3 regions of the Microbacterium sp. NPDC056569 genome follow, and region 3 is predicted to be linked to each of the others. Evidence: predicted binding sites of a transcription regulator. Region 3 holds the regulator's gene; each other region holds the start of a gene.
The links. Region 3 encodes LexA, which represses DNA repair genes until DNA is damaged. Its sites were predicted from a motif close to TCGAACANNTGTTCGA; they were not measured.

Region 1: the regulator LexA is predicted to act here: its motif matches at 1,646-1,661, upstream of ACFQ7C_RS13225 (DUF222 domain-containing protein).
Region 2: the regulator LexA is predicted to act here: its motif matches at 2,009-2,024, upstream of ACFQ7C_RS12235 (Rv2578c family radical SAM protein).

What each region holds. Positions count from the first base shown of each region.
Region 1 covers NZ_JBHTUV010000010.1:142,945-146,218, forward strand. Annotated here, with positions in the region: gene ACFQ7C_RS13225 (DUF222 domain-containing protein) at 32-1,396, opposite strand; gene ACFQ7C_RS13230 (hypothetical protein) at 2,088-2,678, shown strand; gene ACFQ7C_RS13235 (RNA polymerase sigma factor) at 2,678-3,259, shown strand.
Region 2 covers NZ_JBHTUV010000009.1:121,176-124,449, forward strand. Annotated here, with positions in the region: gene ACFQ7C_RS12230 (alpha/beta hydrolase family protein) at 1-713, shown strand, start outside; gene ACFQ7C_RS12235 (Rv2578c family radical SAM protein) at 876-2,000, opposite strand; gene ACFQ7C_RS12240 (M15 family metallopeptidase) at 2,121-3,274, shown strand, end outside.
Region 3 covers NZ_JBHTUV010000014.1:75,617-78,890, forward strand. Annotated here, with positions in the region: gene ACFQ7C_RS16290 (hypothetical protein) at 1-842, opposite strand, end outside; gene lexA (transcriptional repressor LexA) at 958-1,638, opposite strand; gene ACFQ7C_RS16300 (LysM peptidoglycan-binding domain-containing protein) at 1,902-2,318, shown strand; gene ACFQ7C_RS16305 (histidinol-phosphate transaminase) at 2,409-3,274, shown strand, end outside.

The sequences.
Region 1 (3,274 bases), on a different contig from region 3:
GCGGTTCGATTCGATCGCGCCGTACCGGATGTCAGAAGGGCGGGTCCTCCGGCGGTTCCGCAATCTGGTCGAGAAGCGCACGGACCCGCTCGCGCAGACCCGCGAACGGGTTCGTGGTGCGATGCCCGCTCGGAAACTCGACCTCGATACTCCCGTCCTCTCGCCTCTGATGTCGGAGCAGCGTGGTGTCTTTGACGGCGTGATCAGGGTCGCACAGGGGATCGAGGTTCGCGATGTCGGTCTGGCCGCGTCCAGGGCCGTGATACGCGCAGTGGTGATCGATGTCGCCATCGATCGCGAGGCGGTCGCAGCCGTCGCGTGCGCAGGTGCCGTGCACCAATGCCAGCCACTCCCGTTGGGCACGAGTGGCTTTGCGGGCTCTGCGGTCCATGTCCAAGATCACGCCGGTGACCGGGTCTGTGACGACCCGCGTGAAGGCCCCGGCCTCGAGCAGCAACTGCCGGGCACTGGCATCGTCGATCGGCCCGACCCCGGGGATCAGGCAGTCGCTGTTCAGATCCAGGCCCGCCATCGGCGTGCGCGCACGGACGTCCCGTACGCTCGCACGCGCCTCAGGAGCGAGCCGGTCGAGCGGAACGGTCACCAGCACCTTCGCCTTCACTCTGGTGACGTCGCGGCCGCGCAACAGGTCGGCGAACAGATCGGCGCGGATCTGGCCTGTCGTGCGACCGTCGCGCTGGTCCGCGGACATCTGCTTCGCCGTGAGCGAGAGTTCGCGATCGAACGCGTGTGCACGATCTGTCGTGACCATCGCGTACACCCACGACATGCCGTCGGCTACGTCCTCGACGTACACCGTGCGACGAGCGAAGGCGGCTGCGTGCCGCTGGGTCCGCGTGGACCCGGTCATCCGGTCGGCGACCAGGCGAGCCTGTCGGCGAGTGGCCGCGACAGTGGCAGCCCGTGCGATATCGCACATCAGCTCATCGAAGCCGCCGATCACATCGGGGACACCTTCGAAGAGTGGAAGCTGGGCAAGCACAGCCTTCACGTGTGCGATCGAAATGAGCCCATCGCGCGCCGCCTGCCACACGTGGGGGAGCTCGGCGCGCGCCCGCTGTGCCACGGCCGCAGACGACCGCACTTCGCCCTCGGTCAGCCGCAGCCGCGAAGACGCCTCCAGAACCGCACACCGCTCTGCGAGCACGGCATCCCCACCGAGAGGTGGTACTTCTCCGGCGAGGCGCGGGTCGAAGTCCACGTTCACATACAGCTCCGGGTGGGCGCGCGCAAAGTCGAGCACGTCAGCGAGATACTCGCACTGCCGCGCCGCGCGGCGATTCATTTCGAACTGCGCCGACTCGGCATCCCAGAACAGCTCTCTGAGAACGAACTCGCCACCGACGCGTTCGAGCGTCGGCGAGGTGGGTTCCATAGGTCGAGTCTAGTACATTTATCCTATTATCAATAGACCTGTGCCGCCGATATACACGAACATAAAGTCCAGATTTGATCTCACACTCCAATCCCCAGGTGAGCCGGGTCTCATCGCACAGTCCCGCGCACTCAAGTCGAATTCCGGCCTCACCCGTCGCTGGGTAGCTCGCCCGCGCAGGAACGCGACGAGGATCGGGTCGAGGATGCCGGGGGAGTCCATCGGAAAGAGGTGGCTGCCGGGATGATGGCGAATTCGCGTTCGGGAACACGCGCGAGGCGGCGAGCATGTGCCCGGCGGCGACGAGGTCTTGCTCACCCTGCACGAGGAAGAGGGGGGAAAGTATTCCGGGCCGTCAGGCGCGAGCAGGACATGGCCTCGGGCGACGCTTTGAGCTGGTTCGATCTGTGCTCGCGAGACCGACAGTTCGATGACGACGTCGGCGCGCCGATTGCCGCCGCACTGTTCGGTGCCGTCGATGCGTACCCAGTCAGTGAGCGCGAGGATCCGCGGCTGCCGCGATCGAAGAGGCGAGTCGTCGCATGGACCTAGTCTCGGGGCGGTCGGGCCTCGCACGAGGAGATCGTTATGAGCCTGCGACCCGCGTGCCCGCATCGTTCGCCGAGTTCAGTGAGACGCTTTGGCGTCCGTGGGACATGTACTTTGTGTGGGCGGCGCGAAGGGAGCGGGCATGGATATCAGCGATGAGCTCGCAGCGGCAGACCCCGCGACGCCGAGCGATCCCAGGGTTCGGGAACTCGTCCGCGGCATGTCTGTGGAAGCCGAACGGGAGATCCGCAGCAACCGGAGGCCGTTCTGGCGGCGTCGTCGGGTCATCATTCCGACGCTTGTTGTCGGTGCGCTGACGCTGGCTGGTGCCGCGGTGGTGGTTCCTCTCAGCCTGTGGGTGAACGGCATGCAGGTGGATGTCGTGAACATCCCGATCAACTACACGACCGACACCGGCGTCCAGGTGAGTTGTCGATACGGGTTCTTCTTCGGCGACCCAGCAACCCGAACCGAAGCTGACGAGGAACTCACCGAGTTTGTCGAGAACCACGACTGGGACGGCATTGGTCAGCGCATCTACGACGAAGCAATGGCCAATCCGTTTGCCCCCGGGCCCAACGACGACTGGGAGGTGGACAACCAGGAACTCCGCGACTCTCACACGTTCATACTCGCAACGAGCCGGGTGATCTGGGCAGAGATCCCACCTGAACTACAACAGCAGAGCGGTTCGGCTGGCTCGACGTCGGACTGCAGGGGACAGCTGCGGTGATGAGCCGACGTCCCACGCCACCAGAACTGCGCGACTGGATCGAGATCGTCGTCGACGACAACGGCGAAGACCTGCTGCACTACCTGCAGCGCCGCACCCTCACCCCCGAAGACGCCGCCGATCTTCTAGGCAAGATCTTGCTCACGCTGTGGGAGCACGCCGCCAAGGTACCCACGGTCGAGGAGGATGCGCGGATGTGGTGCTTCGGCGTCGCCCGCAATGTGCTGCGCAACTATCGTCGACGTGGGATCGCTCAGCTCGCTCTCGCAGACACGCTGAGCGATGAGCTGCTGGAGCGCACTCCGGTCGACACGCCAGACGTCATCATCGAGACGCAGCTGAGGGCCCAAGAGGTCCGCGACGCTCTATATGCGCTCGACGGGCGTTCTCGTGAACTGTTGATTCTGGTCCACTGGGATGGGTTCAGCATCGCGCAGGCAGCCCGCGTCATGGGTCTCAACCCATCGAGCGCTCGCACCCGCTATTCCCGCGCGAAGCAGCGGCTCACGGCTAAGCTCGCGCACCTTGGACCACCGGAAACGGGAGCTACGCATGTTCCACAGGCGACCAGGGGATTGTGAGAACCGTTCTCGCTA
Region 2 (3,274 bases), on a different contig from region 3:
CGCGGACCGTCGTCGTCTCGCACGGGTGGCACGGGCGCGCGAGCCAGTTCTCGGTGCTGGTCCGCGAACTCGTCGCCGAGGGGTATCGCGTCGTGTCGTTCGACGCGCCCGCCCACGGCGGGTCGGGCGGTCGACGCACCTACCTCGTCGACTGGCTCGACGTCTTCGCCGCACTGCAGGAGCGCCACGGCGCGTTCGAGGCGATGATCGGCCACTCGTTCGGCGGGCTCGCGACCCTCGTCGGCGTCGCCGGCGGTATCGACGCCGCACGCGCCGTGACGATCGCCGCTCCCGCCGACGCCGACCTGCTGCTGAGCCAGTTCCAGGCCATGCTCCGGTACCCCGACGGGGTGGCGGCGAGCATGCGCGAGCTCTTCGCGACGCGATACTTCCCGGGGGAGCCCGACCCGTTCGCCTGGCTGTCGAGCGTTCGGCGTCCGCTTCCGGCCGGAGTTCCGCTCCTCGTCGCCCACGATCACGGCGACCGGGTGGTTCCGTTCGGCGAAGCCGGGCGGATCGTGGCCGCGAACCGAGGGGCGGAGCAGCTTGCGACGAAGGGGCTCGGGCACAACCGCATCCTCACCGACGACGCCGTGCTCGACGCCGTGCTCGATCACGTCCGCACCCCGCTCTCGGTGAGTGCGAGCGCCCTGACCCCCGAGGTCGCGCCGGCCGCGGTCGAGGAACTCGACCCGGTCTCGGTCGCGGCATAGCGCCCCGCACGTGCACAGAATCGGAGGTCTTCACGGACGCGCCGGGTTGCGGCATCCGTTCTCGGCGTGGCGCTCGGAACCTCCGATCCTGTGCGCGCGGCGGTCGACCCCCGCGATCGCCGGACGACGAGCGGCGGCTCCCGGTGAGGCGGCCCGGCCGGCTCAGAAGAGGCGAGCGGATGCCTCGGCGCCCGGCAGCGGGCGACCCGGAGTCGTCCGCATCGAGGCCGCGGCGCGTCCTCGGGACGTCACGATGATCGGCGGCGCGCTGCGCGCGTCGGCGCGGTCGGCCAGGCCCGCCACGGGTCCGCCGCGAGGATGCTCCTCCTCGGCCCGTCCGTCGAGGCCGTGGACGCGAAGCAGCGGACGCACCCTTTTCGCGAGCCAGGCGCGATAGGCCTTCGGTGCGTTCGCCGTCGCGCCCGGATACAGCCCCCGGTACGACGACACGAGTTCGGGGTGCCGCTCGGCGAGCCACTGCAGGAACCACTGCTTCGCTCCCGGCCGGAGATGCAGTGCGCCGTAGACGACCCTCACCGCGCCGGCCTCCTTGATGCGGCTGAGCGCGTGGTCGATCGCCGCGATCGAATCGGTGAGGTGCGGGATGATCGGCATCAGGAAGACCGTGACGCGGAAGCCCGCCTCGGTCGCCGCCCGCACCGTCTCGAGGCGCGCTGTCGCGTTGGGCGTGCCGGGCTCGATGAGGTGCTGGAGCTCGTCGTCGAACACCGCGATCGACATCGCGAGCGTCACGTGCACCTCGGCCGCGGCATCCCTCAGCAGCGGCAGATCCCGCCGCAGCAGCGTGCCCTTCGTGAGGATCGAGAACGGCGTGCCCGACTCCGTGAGCGCCGACACGATGCCCGGCATCAGCTTGTAGCGCCCCTCCGCGCGCTGATACGGGTCGGTGTTCGTGCCGAGCATGACCGGCTCGTGCTGCCAGCTGCCTCGCCGCAGCTCCTTCTGGAGCACCTCGGCGACGTTCACCTTCACCACGACTTGCGTGTCGAAGTCCCGCCCGGCGTCGAGCTCGAGGTACTCGTGCGTCCCCCGGGCGAAACAGTACACGCACGCATGGCTGCAGCCTCGGTAAGGGTTCACGGTCCAGTCGAACGGCATCGCCGACGCGCTCGGCACGTGGTTGAGGGCGGACTTGCAGAGCACCTCGTGGAACGTCACACCCGCGAACTCGGGGGTGGTCACCGAGCGCACCAGACCGTTCAGCTGTTCGAGGCCGGGCAGGGCCGCAGCATCCGCCACGCCCAGTTCCTGACCCTGCCACCGCATGTCTCCATGAGAACAAAGGTTCGAACTTAAGTCAAGGCGCCGCGTGCGCTCGATAGAACATCGGCAGACGGATGCCGCATTCCTGGCCAAAACCGGCGGTCTCGGGTCAGAATGGCAGACGTGACGGAGCCTGGCGGGCTCGCTACCCCCCGAGCCGCCCCCGAGACTCGTCGTGCCGCCCGAGCGATGCGCGAGGAGGTCGACCGGCGTGCCCGCGCGGCGGGAGCCACCGCCGTGCCGACGTTCGACGATGTCGTGTCGTTCGAGCTGCCGAGCGACGACTTCGTGCCGGGCTCGATCTCGGCGGGCGCGCCCTCGACTCTGCCGCTCGACTTGCGCCCGTCCGGCTCCGCGCGAGAGCGTGCGGCCTCGACACCGCACCCGGTTCCCGAGGCGCGGGTGCGCGGACGCCGGCGAGCCGTGCGCTCGCCCCGCCCCGTGGTCGGCGAGCGCCGCGCCGCGCGAGCCGCCGAACTGCTCGACATCGACGACGGCGCGCAGCCCACGCGCCACGCGCGGCCTCGCCGGCTGACCAGACGCCTGATCGTGGTCGCGGGGCTCGCCACCGGCGCCGCGCTGCTGCTCGGCTCGGCGGCGATGACCGCGATGATGCTGCCGACGGCGCCGGAGGCCCGCGCCGGCGCCGCGCTGGCGATGACGGTGCAGCCGCCCGAGATCGAGCAGCTTCCCGTCCCGCAGGTGGAGGAGTCCCCGCCGGCGGCCGACATCTGCGCGCTTCCCGACGTCACCGCCGCCGTGCAGCGCGGCGACGACGAAGCGGCGATCGTCGCGGCCGGTGGCGGCGAGGCCTTCCGCGACGCCGTCGTCGACGGGCGCGCTCCGTGCGTGGACCTCTCCGACTCGGCCCGCATCTGGACCGTCATCGACAAGATCCGTCCGGCCAGCCCGATCGACTACCGCCCCAGTGCGCTCGTGCTCCCCGACGGGGTGCGCAACATCGAGGGCGGCGCACTGCGGTCGGATGCGGCATCCGCTCTCGCCTCTCTCGTCACGGCCGCGCGCAACGCGGGAGTCGGCGAGATCGCGCTCGAGAGCGGGTTCCGCTCGTACCAGACGCAGCAGGCGACGTACGGGCGCCACTTCTCCGAGCGGGGCGAGGGCGCCGACCAGGTGAGCGCGCGGCCCGGCTACAGCGAGCACCAGCTGGGGCTCGGCGCCGATGTCGTCGCGTGCGCCGGCGCGTGCGGCACCCTCGACCAGCTCGCGGCGACGCCTCAGGGCGAGTGGGTCGCTGCGCACGCGTGGGAGCACGG
Region 3 (3,274 bases):
ACCGCGGTGCTGCGGCGGCGTGCGATCAGGATGCCGAGCACGTACAGGCCGATCGTGATGATCGGCAGCCACCAGCCGAGTGCGGTGGCGAGGGCGTACGTGGTCCGGATCGTGACGAGGGTGTCGCCGGTGCCGATGATGATGACCCTGTCGACGGCCGGAATCAGCTGGGCGATGCCGACGCCGCGGTCGATAAGGTTCTCCTTGACACGTTCGACGATCGCGCCGAGCTGGATGCCGAGACCGTCATCGCTCATGACGACGATGCCGCCGCCGTCCGACGTCGCCGCGGCGGTGAGCGCGCGGTGCGCGGCGCGCGTCGTGGCCGTCCAGGTATCGGCGAAGGCGTCCGATTCGACGACGCGCGTGACGGTCTGCCCCAGCAGGTTCTGGAGCCCCTCGGCAGCCGGCGCCTGCAGCAGCTGGAGGGCCTGCGAGGCGCGGGGCGGGAGTCCGAGCTGGTCGATCCCCTCGAAGACGTCGGCCGTGAGCTGTTCGAAGTCCACCTGCGCCTGCACGGCCTCGACGGTCTCGTCGATGATCATCTGCTGCACCGCGGGGTCGTCCGCGAGCGGCGCGAGCGTCTGCACGAACGCGGACTCGTCGACCAGCTCGAGTCGCGCCCAGGCGGTGACGATCGAGATCGGCACGAGGATCGACGCGATCACGATGCACAGTGCGGAGAAGAACGCCCGCCACCCGCTGCCGGCCGGACGATTCGCCGCCCTCCCGGTAGCCGGTGGGGGAGCGGCGCCCGCTCGGAGGAGGGCGTTCTCGGCCTCGAGCGCGTCCAGGCGGGCCTGGAGGTCGGGAACGTCTGGCGAGGGCGTCACGGCGGTCATTCCCCCCTTATAGCGCCTGCCCGTGACCCACCGCCACCCTCCTCGCCGGGCGGTGTCGAACTCCGGCTGAACGGCAGCAGGTGAAGCCTGGGCTGCGCGCACCGTGCCGGTGGCCTCAGACGGCGCGAAGGACCGCCACGACCTTGCCGAGCACGGTGGCGTCGTCGCCGAGGATCGGCTCGAACGCGGAGTTGCGGGGGAGCAGCCACGTGTGGCCGTCGCGCTGGCGGAACGTCTTGACGGTCGCCTCCCCGTCGAGCATCGCCGCGACGATCTCGCCGTTGTCGGCGGTCGCCTGCGACCGCACGACCACCCAGTCGCCGTCGCAGATCGCGGCGTCGATCATCGAATCGCCCGAGACCTTCAGCATGAACAGCTCGCCCTTGCCGACGAGCTGACGGGGGAGCGGGAAGATCTCCTCCACCTGCTGCTCGGCCGTGATCGGCACGCCCGCGGCGATGCGGCCGACCAGGGGGACGAGTGCGGCGTCGCCGACCGAGGGCGCGGTGTCGGCGGGGCTCTCGGTGGCGGTGCCCGGCAGATCGATGAGCACCTCCATCGCGCGGGTCTTGCCCGCGTCGCGACGCAGGTAGCCGCTCAGCTCGAGCTGGTTGAGCTGGTGCGTGACGCTCGAGAGGGACTTGAGGCCGACCGCGTCGCCGATCTCGCGCATGCTGGGCGGGTAGCCGTGGCGCGCGATGGAGCGCTGGATCACTTCGAGGATCGCGAGCTGCTTGTCGCTCAGGCTCTTGCGCCGGCGGGTCTGGGGCTTGTCTCGCCCGGCCGCGTCGCTCATCTTCCGGCTCCGTCCTGCGCTCGGCCGCCGAGCGCTGTTTCTTCGAATGTCGGAGGCCCGTGGTGGGGTTCTCGTATCGAAACCGTATCCGGATCCCGCGCGGGAGGCAGGCAACCTCTCCGCGTGTCGCGTTCGAGAGATCGACGTGGGAATCCGGTATTGACATCGTACAGACTCGAAGATAGCTTCGGAAGAGAGGTTCGCATTCTCCACTCCCGGCCGAGTGGAGAATGCGAATCTCTCCCCATCAGGAGGAGACGAGCATGACCGCGATCGACTTCACGACGTCCGTCCCATCGCCGGCCCGCGCCGCCGGTGCCGCCGCCCACCGCGCCTCGCGCGCGGTGGCGGGGCGATCCACGCGTCTCCGCCTGACGGTTCGTGGCCGACGCGTGCTGGCAGCGCTCGCAGCCCTTCCCGCGGTGATCGCGCTCACCGTCGCGGTGATGGGGGGCGGCGCAGCCCTCGCCTCCCGCGATGCCGGCGCTCCTGTCGGCTCGTTCCGCACCGTGACCGTCGCCGCCGGCGAATCGCTGTGGGCGATCGCCGAAGAGGTCGCGCCCGCTCACGACCCGCGCGACGTCGTCGACGCGATCGTCCGTCTCAACGCGCTCGACACGGTCCTCGTACAGGCGGGTCAGCGTCTCGCCATCCCGGCGGCCTACGACGACGGGCGCTGATCCCCGGCCGCTCACACCCCAGGCCCGCCGGTCGCGCCGCCGCGTCGCGGGATGTCACGCGGCGGGGTCCTCCCTCTGCGCGGGCCTACCATGGGAGGGGTGAGTGCACGTCTCGAAGACCTCCCCCTACGCGCCGATCTCCGCGGGCAGAAGCCCTATGGCGCGCCGCAGGCGCCGCTTCCGGTGGCCCTGAACGTCAACGAGAACACGCATCCGGTTCCGGCCGAGGTCGCCGATGACATCCTCGACTCGATCGCGCTCGCGCTGCGCGACGTCAACCGCTACCCCGACCGCGAGTTCACCGGGCTGCGCGAGGGCTTCGCCGACTACCTGGGCCACGGCCTCACCCGTGACCAGATCTGGGCGGCGAACGGCTCGAACGAGGTGCTCCAGCACATCCTGCAGGCGTTCGCGGGTCCAGGGCGCACCGCCTTCGGCTTCACGCCCACGTACTCCATGTACCCCCTGCTGACTCGCGGCACGGGCGCGGAGTGGATCTCGGGCACCCGATCCGATGACTACACGATCGACGCGGAGGACGCAGCATCCCAGATCTCGGATGCCTCGCCCGACGTGACGTTCCTCTGCTCGCCGAACAACCCGACCGGCACGCCGCTGGGCCTCGATGTGGTCGAGGCGGTGTACGAGGCCACCGACGGCGTCGTCATCGTCGACGAGGCGTACTTCGAGTTCGCCCCACACGACGAGCGTTCGGCGCTCACGCTGCTGCCCGGCCGCGAGCGCCTCGTCGTCTCGCGCACGATGAGCAAGGCGTTCGCGTTCGCCGGTGCGCGCGTCGGCTACCTGGCGGCGGATCCCGTCCTCGTGGACGCGCTGCGGCTGGTGCGCCTGCCGTACCACCTGAGCGCGCTGACCCAGGCTGCGGCGTCGGCGGCGCTGCGGCACGCTCCGATCATGCTGAGCATGGTGGACGAGATCGTCGCCCAGCGGGACCG